Regions from separate parts of the Arthrobacter sp. TMN-49 genome, predicted to be linked through region 1. Evidence: predicted binding sites of a transcription regulator. Region 1 holds the regulator's gene; the other holds the start of a gene.
What was found. Region 1 encodes Rex, which represses fermentation and respiration genes when NADH is low (regulators of the CRP and FNR family bind a similar motif). Its sites were predicted from a motif close to CTTGTGAANNNNTTCACAAG; they were not measured.
Positions count from the first base shown of each region.

Region 2: ACX80E_RS02060 (glyceraldehyde-3-phosphate dehydrogenase) is a predicted target of Rex. The motif match lies at 4,046-4,065, and genes of this name have one in related genera.

Region 1 covers NZ_JBTNDH010000001.1:193,875-199,923, forward strand. Annotated here, with positions in the region: gene ACX80E_RS00850 (TlpA family protein disulfide reductase) at 1-28, opposite strand, end outside; gene ACX80E_RS00855 (histidine phosphatase family protein) at 152-814, opposite strand; gene ACX80E_RS00860 (YceI family protein) at 980-1,537, shown strand; gene ACX80E_RS00865 (hypothetical protein) at 1,889-2,359, shown strand; gene ACX80E_RS00870 (hypothetical protein) at 2,497-3,216, shown strand; gene ACX80E_RS00875 (redox-sensing transcriptional repressor Rex) at 3,329-4,027, opposite strand; gene ACX80E_RS00880 (glutaredoxin family protein) at 4,201-4,503, opposite strand; gene ACX80E_RS00885 (HAD family hydrolase) at 4,666-5,478, shown strand; gene ACX80E_RS00890 (30S ribosomal protein bS22) at 5,689-5,787, opposite strand; gene ACX80E_RS00895 (helix-turn-helix domain-containing protein) at 5,900-6,049, opposite strand, start outside.
Region 2 covers NZ_JBTNDH010000002.1:192,199-198,247, forward strand. Annotated here, with positions in the region: gene cysK (cysteine synthase A) at 1-523, opposite strand, end outside; gene msrA (peptide-methionine (S)-S-oxide reductase MsrA) at 625-1,149, opposite strand; gene ACX80E_RS02045 (Nif3-like dinuclear metal center hexameric protein) at 1,323-2,213, shown strand; gene ACX80E_RS02050 (zinc ribbon domain-containing protein) at 2,262-2,999, shown strand; gene ACX80E_RS02055 (YaaA family protein) at 3,105-3,869, opposite strand; gene ACX80E_RS02060 (glyceraldehyde-3-phosphate dehydrogenase) at 4,146-5,636, shown strand; RNA gene rnpB (RNase P RNA component class A) at 5,817-6,049, shown strand, end outside.

The DNA of each region.
Region 1 (6,049 bases):
CGGTGGTCAGCAATGCTCGCCGGCTCATCGAAGAAGTCACGATGGTGCCTTTCGTGTAATGGGAAGCCATCGCGCATCCGCAGAACTGGCATGATGTTCTACGCTACGTCGAAAAGCTGATTGTCAGCTGTGTGCCGTGACCCTGTTCGGGCTAGGCACCGGGGGTGGTTGCGGCGCCGGGCAACAGGACCGCCGCCGGCTCGCTGTAGACAACATCGACCACGTCGTCGCCGTCGAACGTCAACGAGGTCAGGGAGGCCAGCGTGCACTCGCGGTGGCGCGGGTCATGCCATAGCGGTTTGCCTTCTGCGCTGCGCCGGGTGGCCCAGATGGGCAGCTGGTGGCTGACCATGATGGCCTGCGCGCCGTCGCCGCCCAATTCGAAGGCACGACGGCGGGCGTCCCGGGCTGCTTCGAGCATGCGTTCGGCTTGGGCCGCGTACGCTTCCCCCCAGGAGGGTCTCAACGGGTTCACCAGATAGGGCCAATGCTTGGGCTTGCGCAACTCGGCGCGGCTCATGACGAGGCCCTCAAAGTGATTCTCAGCCTCGATGATGCGTGGATCGGTGACAATCTCCAGCCCCAGTGCAGCAGCCGTGGGCTGCGCTGTTTCCTGCGCCCGGGTCAGCGGCGAGGCCACCAGATAGACGGGGGCTGCGCCGCGGGTCGCCTGAGCCGCGAAATGCTCTGCAACCATGCCAGCCATGGCCTGGCCACGCTCGGAAAGGTGGAACTCGGGGAGCCGGCCGTAGAGCACACCATCGGGATTAAATACCTCACCGTGGCGCAAAAGATGAACTGTTACTCGGGACATGTTTTCAAGTTTCTCAAAGTTAGCGAACAAGGGGTTAATCCGCTGGGCGAAAAGTTTTTCCCCGCCTCGGGAATATTAGATACAAACGCATGCTTATACCTGGGGAAGGGCAACCACAATGGCTGCCCTAATCACGGATTTGCTCATACTTCCAAGGAGACTCCCATGTCAGTAACCACCATTGAATCAACAGGCCTCGCACAGGGCACCTGGAACCTCGACGCCTCGCACAGCACAGTGGGCTTCACAGTCCGCCATGCAGGCATCTCCAAGGTGCGCGGCCAGTTCACCGAGATTGAGGGCGCCTTGACCCTCGGCGAGACCCTCGCCGATTCCGCCGTAACGGCCACCATCGTGGCCGCCAGCTTCAACTCAGGAGACGCCAACCGCGACGGACATGTCAAGGGCGCCGACTTCTTCGACGTCGAAACCTTCCCCACCTTGACCTTCGCCTCCTCCGCAGTCTCCGGCGACGGGGAAGACTTTGAGTTGACCGGCGAGCTGACCATCCGCGGCATCTCCAAGCCCGTCACCTTCAAGGGCGAGTTCAATGGCGTAGCCGTTGACCCGTTCGGCTCCACCCGCGCAGGCTTTGAAGCCAAGACTGTCATCAGCCGCAAGGAATTCGGGTTGACCTGGAACGCAGCCCTGGAAGCCGGCGGCGTGCTGGTTTCGGACAAGGTCACCATCACCCTCGACGTGGCCTTCGTCAGAGCTGCATAGTCTTCACCCTGCACTGCCCGAATGCCGGTCCGCCACGATGGCGGGCCGGCATTCGTGCATGTGCTAGTACATCTATACAAGTGCCCGGGCCAGGACTAGGGTACTGCTATGAGTACACCGAATGAGTTTGAAGGTCCCGAGCAATCAGGCTCGCAACCGTCTTCTGCCGGTTCCCAGCCTGATCCCACCACGCCTCCTCCGGGGTACCAAACACCGGGTCCGCAGGCGCCTCCTCCGGCTGGGTCGATGCCGCCGCCGGGCTATCAGCAATCTCCTCCCGGGTATCAGCAGGCCGGACCGGCACCCGCCGGTGATTTTAAGTTTGAGATGCCCAAGGATAGGCCTCGTTCAATGAATGAGGTCATGCCGGTAGGCGGCTTTGGCGGGATGTTCAAGATGGACGGGTTGCCGCAGCTGCTGAAGATTTCCTACATCATCTGGCTGGTATCAGCCGCCTTATGGCTCTTGGCAACGTTCCTTTTGCTGATCGGTTCGGTCATCGCTTTGGGCGCCAGGGACAATTCCATCCTCGGCATCACCATCCCGGGCAGCGGCGCGGAACTTCGCGCGCAGGGCGTCAAGGGGATCATTGTTGCCATCATTTCACTGGCGTTGATCCTTGCCATAGTTGTCTGTGCCATGAAGCTCAAGGAGGGCATGCAATGGGCGCGGATGGCATTGTCGGCCATCGCCGTCCTCAGCATCGTCCTGCTGTTCTTCGGCGCAGGCGGTGGCCTGCTCGGCATTGTGGCCACGGTCTTGATGTGGCTGCCCGAATCAACGGCCTGGCTTAACTCCCAGGCCAGGGGAGTCACGCAGTAGCGGCAAGAACTAGTGGGGCGCAGTGAGGTCGCGTAGGGTTTAGAGCAAACCCCACCGCGGCCTTTCTGCATGCTAGGGCTACTTCAAGGCCCATTCGTCTACTCCGGGCCGCGGTCGACTCCGAAAGAGCAGCTGCCATGACCACGCCCGGTGAAGAACCTCAAGAGAACACCACGCCCCGCCCGGGAAACTATGGGGAAATATCCCCCGGTGTCCCCCGTTATGGCCAATACGCCCCCGCCGGGTGGGAACCGCCGCAGGACGTCAAGGACGCCCAAGCAGGCCACGGCTCAGCCCCGGCGCTGCCACCCGCATCCAGGTACCCGGGATTTCAGGGCCGCGCTGCGTCCAACAGTGCAATTAGCGGCGGGCCTGTTGGCTCCGATGCACCGTTGGCGCCGCCTGCCCGCGTGATCCTCGCGACCCGGCTGATCATGGCCGCAGGGGTTATGCAGGCACTATCCGTGGTGGCGTTGTTGCTGGCGCTCTTGGTGCCGCAGGTCAAGGCCGTCGCCTTGGAGGCTGTGCAAGAATCCATGGCTGGCTACCCGGCCCTGGCAGAGGTCTATTCGGACCCGGCGATCATCAACACGGTGTTCTTCATGGCCATGGTCATCAGCGCCGCCATGACTGCCACCTATTTTTGGCTGGCACGGCGAATCCGTCGCGGCGCCAACTGGGCCCGGACCACAGCCCTTGTCCTGGCCTGCCTTTCTCTACTCTTGTTGGGGCAACTGAACCCCCTCACCTTCATCCAGATTGCTTTGGGCGCAGTAGCAGTGGTGATCCTGCACAGGTCACCTGCCAAGGAGTTCTTTCTGGCGCACAAGGCCCGCCGCGGCAACACCGGGCGCTGAAACCAGTACCCGCCCCCGTCGAACGTACAGTTGTGGTGGGTGTGCCACACAAACATCAGCCACAACTGTACGTTCGAAGAGCACCGCCGGCGCTGTGACGAGGGAACCGGCGTCACGCCCCGGGGCGGTGTTGCTCCAGGGACGGATCCTGCAAACGTTGCGCGTGGTAGGCCAAGATTTGCAGTTCGGTGGCCATATCCACCTTGCGGAGATTTACGTGATCCGGGACGCTCAGGGCCACGGGGGCAAAGCTGAGAATGCTGTGGACGCCAGCGGCCACCACCCTGTCACAGACGGATTGTGCCACCGCGGCAGGTAGCGCCAGGACCACCATATTGGCGCGGGTGCCCGCCAACACTGCTTCAAGATGTGCCACGTCGCTGACCCGCAGCCAACCGATCTCGTTTCCCACCAGCATTTGATCAGCATCGAGCAACGCCACGACATCAAATCCGCGCGATTCGAACCCGGCATACCGGGCAAGGGCCCTGCCCAAGTTACCGGCACCAACTATGGCCACCCGCCAGTCGTGAGTCAGGCCAAGCGCCTGGGCGATCTGTCGGCTCAAATTCGCCACCTCGTAGCCAACACCGCGCGTGCCGTAGGAGCCCAAGTAGGAGAGGTCCTTGCGAACGTTCGCCGAGCCTACGCCGGCGGATTCGGCAAGGGCCTCGGAAGATACGTTCTCCACCCCGTCAGTGAGCAAGGCATTGAGTGTGCGCAAGTACAAGGTGAGCCGTGACACGGTGGCAGGGGGCAGCTGCCGGGCCTGTTCAGCCGGCTGGTCACCCGGGGTCTGCACTGGGATCACGACAACACTCCACATTCTCAAACTAAGCCGCCCCTGAGTCAGGAGCAGGTGTCCGCAAGATCCGCCGTCGGCTTTAAACCACTTTAGGACCTGTCCTTAGTCATAGCCAAAAGCCCGGCCCTTGATATACCAAACAGTTCAGGTGCAGTGGTTGGCTGCTTGCTGGCCCAAGGCTAGGCCCTCGCCATGGCCCTCTCAAGGGTGGCGCGGAGGCGGACGGGGTCAATCTGCCAAAAATCTCGCTGGATTCCGTCGACCAGGACAACAGGAATCTCCTCACCGTACAGGGCAGTGAGTTCGGCATTGCCGTCGATGGTGATCTCCGACCAGCTCAATCCCAGGCCACCGGCTACCTGCCTGAGAACCTCGCGTGCGTCGTCACAAAGATGACAGCCGGCCTTGGTCACCAGTTCCAGCCGCGGGGCAGGGTGTGCGGGGGTGGCTTGAGTTTTTGCGCTGTTGGCAGCAGGTTCCATGCCTCAACGGTACTCAGTCGTGGCACGTTCGCACAGCTGACGGACCAGATTCCGACCGGCTGGCGGACCGGCCTGCTCGCTAAATGAAAGTTTCACCACAGTTAAGCCTTACTTCAGGTGGCGTGAGCGGCACAGCCGGGCTGGATTGACTAGACTCATTCCATGCCCGACGTGACTACCAACAGTGCCGAGGCCACCTCGACTACTGCGCAACACCAGGGCGAGGCAGCCTTCTTTGACGTGGACAACACGTTGATGAAGGGTGCCAGCTTGTTCCATGTGGCCCGGAAAATGTATCAAAAGCGCGCCTTCACCCTCGGAGACGCCGCCGGATTCGGCTGGAAGCAAGCCAAATTCATCTTGCGCGGCGAGAACATGAACGACGTTCATTCAGTTCAGGATTCTGCGCAAAAACTGGCTGCCGGCATTAGCACCGAATTTGTGCGCCAGCTGGGTGAAGAAGTCTTTGACGAGATGATCGTCTCCAAGATCTGGCCCGGCACCAAGGCACTCACCCAAGAACACCTAAAATCTGGCCGGCAAGTCTGGCTGGTGACAGCCACTCCGGTGGAAGTTGCCGGCGTTATAGCCGCACGCCTGAACCTGACAGGCGCCCTGGGCACGGTGGCGGAAGTTGACGACGGCGTGTACACGGGTCGTCTGGTGGGTGAGATCCTGCACGGGCCCGCCAAGGGCCGGGCAGTTCGCGAATTGGCGGAGACGGAAGGCCTGGACCTTTCCCGGTGCTGGGCGTACAGCGACTCCTACAACGACATTCCCCTGCTCACAGCTGTGGGAAACCCTGTGGCCATCAATCCTGACGCGAAGCTGCGCAAGCACGCCCGCGACAACAACTGGCCCGTCTATGACTACCGCTCGGGGCGCCGGGCAGCAACGCTGGGCCTGAAGGCAGCCACCGGAGTAGGCGCGGTCTACGGCCTGTGGAAGGGCATCTCCATCGTGCGCCGCCGCTGATCCCCAGCTCCTCCCCGATTCCAGCCGCTGGCGCGTCTGAGATCGGGGCCCCTCGGAGCTGTGGGCCCAACCGGGCGCAGGCGCTGACGCGATTTCTCAGGAACCAGGCGAGCGTGGGCCCATCCAGCTCCACGCGCGGCGCCGCCGTCGGGCATAAAAAAGCACCCGCCCACCGTGAAGGTGAACGGGTGCTTTCGCAAAAAAGAAGATTTACTTCTTATTACGACGCTGGTGACGCGTCTTGCGAAGCTGCTTACGGTGCTTCTTCTTGGACATCCGCTTGCGGCGCTTCTTAACTACTGAACCCATGAAAGTTCCTCACAAACTGCATAGAAGGCCTCTAGTGAGGCCCAAACGATTAGGTCGACCGATCGCAGGAATCGGTCAAAGCCGAAAATGGATCTTTCCTAGACTACCGTGCCTAACCGGTCTGCGCCGAACCGGAAGTTCCGCTAGCACCTGTGCCATCCACCACCGCACCCTTGAGGAGCGTCTCAACGGCGTTCTGCGGGACTCTATATGACCTGCCAAAGCGGACTGCCGGGAGCTCTCCGGCGTGCACCATACGGTA
Region 2 (6,049 bases), on a different contig from region 1:
CCAGAATGTCTACTTTGCCGTCGGTGTCATCCCAAATCTCTTCGCCCGTGGTGGCGAAGTGGATGGCAGAGTTGGCAGGGTTGGCGAACTGCTGGGCCCAAATCGAGTTCTCGGTGGTGGCCACAATCTCCTTGGCCTTCTCCACGGCTCCTCGCATGCCTTCCGAGCCCGGGGTCAGGACAATGTCAGCACCGTAGGCGCGCAGCATGACACGGCGTTCGGTTGACATGGTTTCCGGCATGGTCAAGATGACCTTGTAACCGCGGGCAGCGCCGACCATGGCTAGGGCGATTCCGGTGTTGCCTGAGGTGCCTTCGACAATGGTGCCACCGGGCTTGAGCTCGCCGGACGCTTCAGCGGCGTCGATGATGGCTACACCGATCCTGTCCTTGACGCTGTTGGCAGGGTTGTAAAACTCGAGTTTGACAGCCACTGTGGCGTTCAAGCCTTGCGTCAGGCGGTTCAAGCGCACCAAAGGGGTGCCGCCCACAAGCTGCGTGACGTTGTCATAAATCCGTGCCATGTAAGGTCCTACTCTCAAGAAGTCGTCACGAGCTCAGGTGGTGTCAATGCCCGCGCGGATGGGTGCTTATTGGACAGCGTAGCTAGCGGTTCTGCTGGTATCTAGGCCCTGAGCCACTGGGCGTAATGTTTTCTTACTTTTGCGATCTTGGGGTCGATAATGACCCGGCAATAGCCCACTTCGGGGCGCTTGGCGTAAAAGTCCTGGTGGTCGGCAGTAGCGTCGTAGACGTGGCCCAGCCGCGTCACCTCTGTCACTATGGGGTGGCGCCAATTGGGCTGGTTGCGCACAATTGCCTCCCGGAAGGCCGCCTCGTCTTCGGCATTGGCGTAGAACATGGCCGACCTGTACTGCGTTCCGGTGTCGTATCCCTGCCGGTTGAGTGTGGTGGGGTCGTGCTGGGTGAAGAACATGTCCAAGATGATGTCAGCGGGGATGACGTTTTCATCGAACGTCACCGATACTACCTCAGCATGTCCGGTCATGCCGGAACAGATCTGGTCGTAGCTGGGGTTGGGCACCGCGCCACCGGTGTATCCGGACACCACAGAGTGCACGCCCTTGGTCATCTGGTAGACGGCGTCCAAGCACCAGAAACAGCCGCCACCCAATACAAAAGTCAACATGTCTATTTATAAGTCATTTTGCGCCGCGTCCATTCCCGTGCGTGGCAATGGCCGCACGCCAGTAAAGTAGGAACATGAGCAAGGAACCAATTTTTCCCACGCCCCACGCTGTTCCAGACGTGGTTGACGAAGAATCCCAAGCGCAGGAAACCCCTATCGACACTGCTGAGGATATGGACGGCCCGGAAACTGAGCAGCTTGAGCCCGGCAGTGCTGAGGACTTGGAGACACTCGTTCTTGCCGACGTATTGCTGGCAGTGGAGGAGCTCTGGCCCGAATCGCTGGCTGAAGACTGGGACCGTGTTGGCTTGGTGGTTGGCCGCCCCGAGGCTGAGGTGGAGCGGATCATGTTTGCCGTGGACCCCACACTGGAAGTCATTGATGAGGCCCTGGAATGGGGGGCGCAACTACTCATTACTCACCACCCCTTGTTGTTGAAGGGTGTGAATTCGGTGGCCGCCACTTCCGGCAAGGGCCGTGCCGTTCACCGGCTGATTGAGGGTGGCTGTGCCTTGCTCACAGTCCACACCAACGGCGATAGTGCTGTGGGCGGTGTGTCTGATGTTCTGGCCGATGTTCTAGGACTCAGCGACGTCCAGCCGCTGATGCCGGCAGCCCACGGACTGGTTGAAGAAGGAATTGGCCGGGTGGGCCTGCTGCCCGGTGTAGAAAAGTTGGGTGATCTGGCCGCCAGGGTGTTCCTGACGTTGCCAGCCGTTGCCGGTGGCGTCCGCGTTGCGGGGGACAGGGACGCATTGGTGCACAAAGTGGCTGTGTGTGGTGGCTCCGGTGACAGTTTGTTCAATGCGGTGCGCGCCAGCGACGCCGACGTTTTCGTCACAGCAGACTTGCGTCACCATCCGGCGTCGGAAGCTCGTGAAGCGCGGGCGGACGGCAAGCCATACCTCATCGATCTTTCGCACTTTGCCAGCGAATGGCTGTGGTTGCCGGCGGCGGCCAAGGCGTTGGGCAATGTGCTCGCGGACCAGGGGTTTGAGGCGGAATTGGTGGTCAGCCAAACCAACACGGACCCATGGGACTTTATTCTGACGCCCGGGAACTAGGCTGTCATAAGGATTGCACCACCCACACGATGTAGCAGGAGGATTTACATGGCTAAGGCAGCACCGGCAGAGCAGATGCGATTGCTGGATATCCAGGTTCTGGATGGCAAATTACGGGCTCTCGATGTTCAGGCGAAGACCCTGAAGGAAGATCCCAGACTCCCGGATCTCCACGCGGGTGTCACGGTGGCCAAGAGTGATCTTGTGGTTCTTGACACTGCCCTCAGTGATGCGCACCGGGCACTGACGAAGTCTGAAGATGATGTGGCAGCAGTTGTGGCACGCATTGAGCGCGACGATGCCAAGCTCAACAGTGGCACGGGCCTGTCTAAGGACCTCATGGCCCTCCAGAGTGAACTGGTGTCGCTAAACAAGCGTCGCGGCGAGCTCGAAGACACCGAGTTGGAGCGCATGGAGGCGTACGAGCAGGTCACTGCCCAGCAAGGCGCGCAACGAGCCCTGGTGGAGCAGATGCAATCAGTGCTGGATGAAGTTCTTGATGAGGTACGCAGCAAACTGGGTGCCTTGAAAATGGAGCGCGATGCCACATTGGCTGAACGTGCGGAATTGACCGCCACCTTTGCTCCTGAGCTGCTGGCCATCTACGAGCGTTCCTTGGCCAAGTACGGCGTGGGTGCTGCCCGGCTGTTCCATGGAAAGTCGGAAGGATCGGGCATGCAGCTAAGTGCCGGGGACTTGGTGGATATCAAGAAGGCCCCACCGGAGACGATTGTCTTCTGCCCGGATTCTGGCGCCATCCTGGTTCGCTCGGACGAGTGGAACTAGACACCCCAGCACAACTGGCCCGCAGAAAACGCCGAAAATTCACGAATTCGTGGATATTTTCGGCGTTTTCTGCGGGCCAGTTGCGATTGGCGGTGATTCGGGCTGTCAGTCGGTGAGAATGATGTTCAACGCGTGCGCCTTGCGGGCTGTGCCGGCCACAAGCTCCACCTGCCACTTTTCACCGGCAGCCGAGGCCAGCTGCTCAGGGGTTAGCGGCTCCTTGCCGCGGCGGGTGATCAAATGCCGCGCCAATTCCCCGCGCGTGTGCTTGGCGAAGTGCGAAACCACTTTGCGGGTGCCGTCGCGTTCGGTGAGAACGTTGACGGACACGGTGCGGTGCGGATCAGGAGCCCACGCGGCGGCGTAGCTGCTGGAGCGGCAATCCACCAGCAGGTGACCCTCGGCATGTCCATTGAGCGCTTGGGCTAGTTTTGGCTTCCAAAAACTGGCCAACTTGCCTAGGCCCGGCAGACCAACAGACATGGAAAGTCTGTAGGCGGGAATCCTGTCGCCAAAGCGCACGGCGCCCCACAGCCCTGAAATCACCAGCACGGTGGAGTCGGCTTTCTTCTTTTGTGCTGCGTTCATGCTGCTGTACCCCAGGGCGTCGAAGAGCACCCCTGAGTAGATGGTGTGTGCCGGGGCTGCCGGTTCATGGATCAGTCTGGTGTTTCTGCTGACCTCGTGGGCCAAGGTTGCCCCAACGCCCAGCTGGCTCAACGCGTCGTGCTGCTCGGAGACGGCGGCAAGGGCCAACGCCACCCCTTCCCTGGCTGGTGTCAGCTCGGGGAAACTGAGCTCGGCCAGATCCGCAGGTCTTCCTGCGTCGGCGGGGGTCTTACCTTCGGAGGGGGGCAACAAAATGAGCACCGTTCGAGTTTAGCGGCCGGTTCGCCCCTCGCATTCCACTGCCTTCGGAAATCGAACGGGCAGTAGATGTTGATGCTGGGCGCCAACATCAACATCTACTGCCCGTTCGCGGGGGCGGGGGCGCGGGATGGGCTGACGCGGGGGCGCGGGATGGGCTGACGCGGGAGTGGACCGGTCTAGTGAAGTGAATCACGGAACTCGCGCGTAACCTCGGCGCGCTGTCACACTAGATTTGGCTTGGACCAAGGGTGTTTTGAGCTAGAAGAGGTTATCTACGTGGTGCAACAACTCGTGACAAACAACTGCGACACAATTTTGGATTCGTGGATTGGCCGCGAATCCATGGCGGAGGCCATGATTCCGCTCATCGGCAGGCTGTACCGGGAGAACAATGTTCTCACCAGCATCCACGGCAGATCACTGATCAATCAGTCTGTCATTAGCCTTCTCAAAGCCCACCGCTTTGCCCGCCAGATTGACGATGTTGAACTTCCGGTGGAAGAAACCCTGCCACTGCTGCAGGTGCTTGCCAAGTTGCAACTAGGTGCAGCCTCGCTTGACCTGGCCCGGCTCAATGCAAATTTCAAGGCCTCGGATGAGAATGACCTTGAGACGTTCCTGCGCATCGAACTGGCCGACGTCGTCGATCGCTTCGGTGCTGATGAGCGCACCAGCACGGACGTAGTGTTGTACGGGTTCGGCCGCATCGGCCGCCTGCTGGCCCGTATCCTGATCGAACACGCCGGTGGCGGCCACGGGCTGCGCCTGCGCGCCATCGTGGTGCGCAAGGGTGGCGACGCCGATCTTACCAAGCGCGCCAGCCTGCTGCGCCGCGACTCCGTCCACGGCCCGTTCAACGGCACCATCACAGTTGACGCCGAGAACAACATCATCCTGGCCAACGGCACAGCCATCCAGGTCATCTACTCGGACAGCCCGGCCACCATTGACTACACGTCCTATGGCATCCACGACGCCCTGATCGTGGACAACACGGGCCGCTGGCGTGACGAGGAAGGCCTGTCCCAGCACCTGCAGAGCCGGGGCGCCGCCAGGGTCCTGTTGACGGCGCCGGGCAAGGGTGCGCTGAAGAACATTGTGCACGGCATCAACCACGGCACCATCACAGCCGAGGACACCATTGTCACCGCAGCCTCCTGCACCACGAACGCCATCACGCCCGTGCTGAAGGTGCTCAATGACAAGTACGGCATTGTGCACGGACATGTCGAGACGGTTCACTCGTTCACCAACGACCAGAACCTGACGGACAATTTCCACAAGGGTGACCGCCGGGGCCGCTCGGCCGCGTTGAACATGGTGCTGACCGAAACTGGCGCGGCGAAGGCTGTGGCCAAGGCCCTGCCCGAGCTCGAGGGCAAGCTGTCCGGCAACTCCATCCGGGTGCCCACCCCGAACGTGTCCATGGCCATCTTGAACCTGACCCTGGAAAACGGCACCACCAAGGACGAGGTCAACACGCACCTGCGCGACATGTCGCTGAATTCGGGCCTGCGCAAGCAGATCGACTTCATCGACTCACCCGAGGTGGTCTCCAGCGACTTTGTCGGCTCCCGCCGTGCCGGCATTGTGGACGGCTTGGCCACCATCAGCAACGATAAGCATCTGGTGCTCTACGTCTGGTACGACAACGAATTCGGCTACAGCTGCCAGGTGGTCCGCGTCATGGAGGAAATGGCCGGGGTTCACCCGCGCGCTTTCCCGGCGCTTGACGCCGTTGTCGAGCCGGTCGCAGTGCTGGTCTAGCTAACGTACTCAGGGCGGGTCCGGCGTCGAACAATAAAGTTCGACGGCGGACCCGCCTTTTGCGTGCCGGCCCACCGTGGGTGCGTCCCCGGCAAGGCGCCAGCCCTGTAGCGTCCACAGGGCTCCCCAAACTCGCTGCGCTCGTTTGTGGCCCCTCGCCCTGTAGACTTGACCACTGGATAGGGCAGCTAGGCAACCGCGCGTCACGCAAGTGGCTCGAGGAACGTCCGGGCTCCACAGAACAGGGTGGTGGGTAACGCCCACTCGGGGTAACCCGCAGGACAGTGCCACAGAGAAGAGACCGCCTGCACGGCTTCGACCGGAGCAGGTAAGGGTGAAACGGTGGTGTAAGAGACCACCAGTTCCCTAGGTGACTAGGGAAGCTAGGTAAACCCCACCCGGAGCAAGGCCAG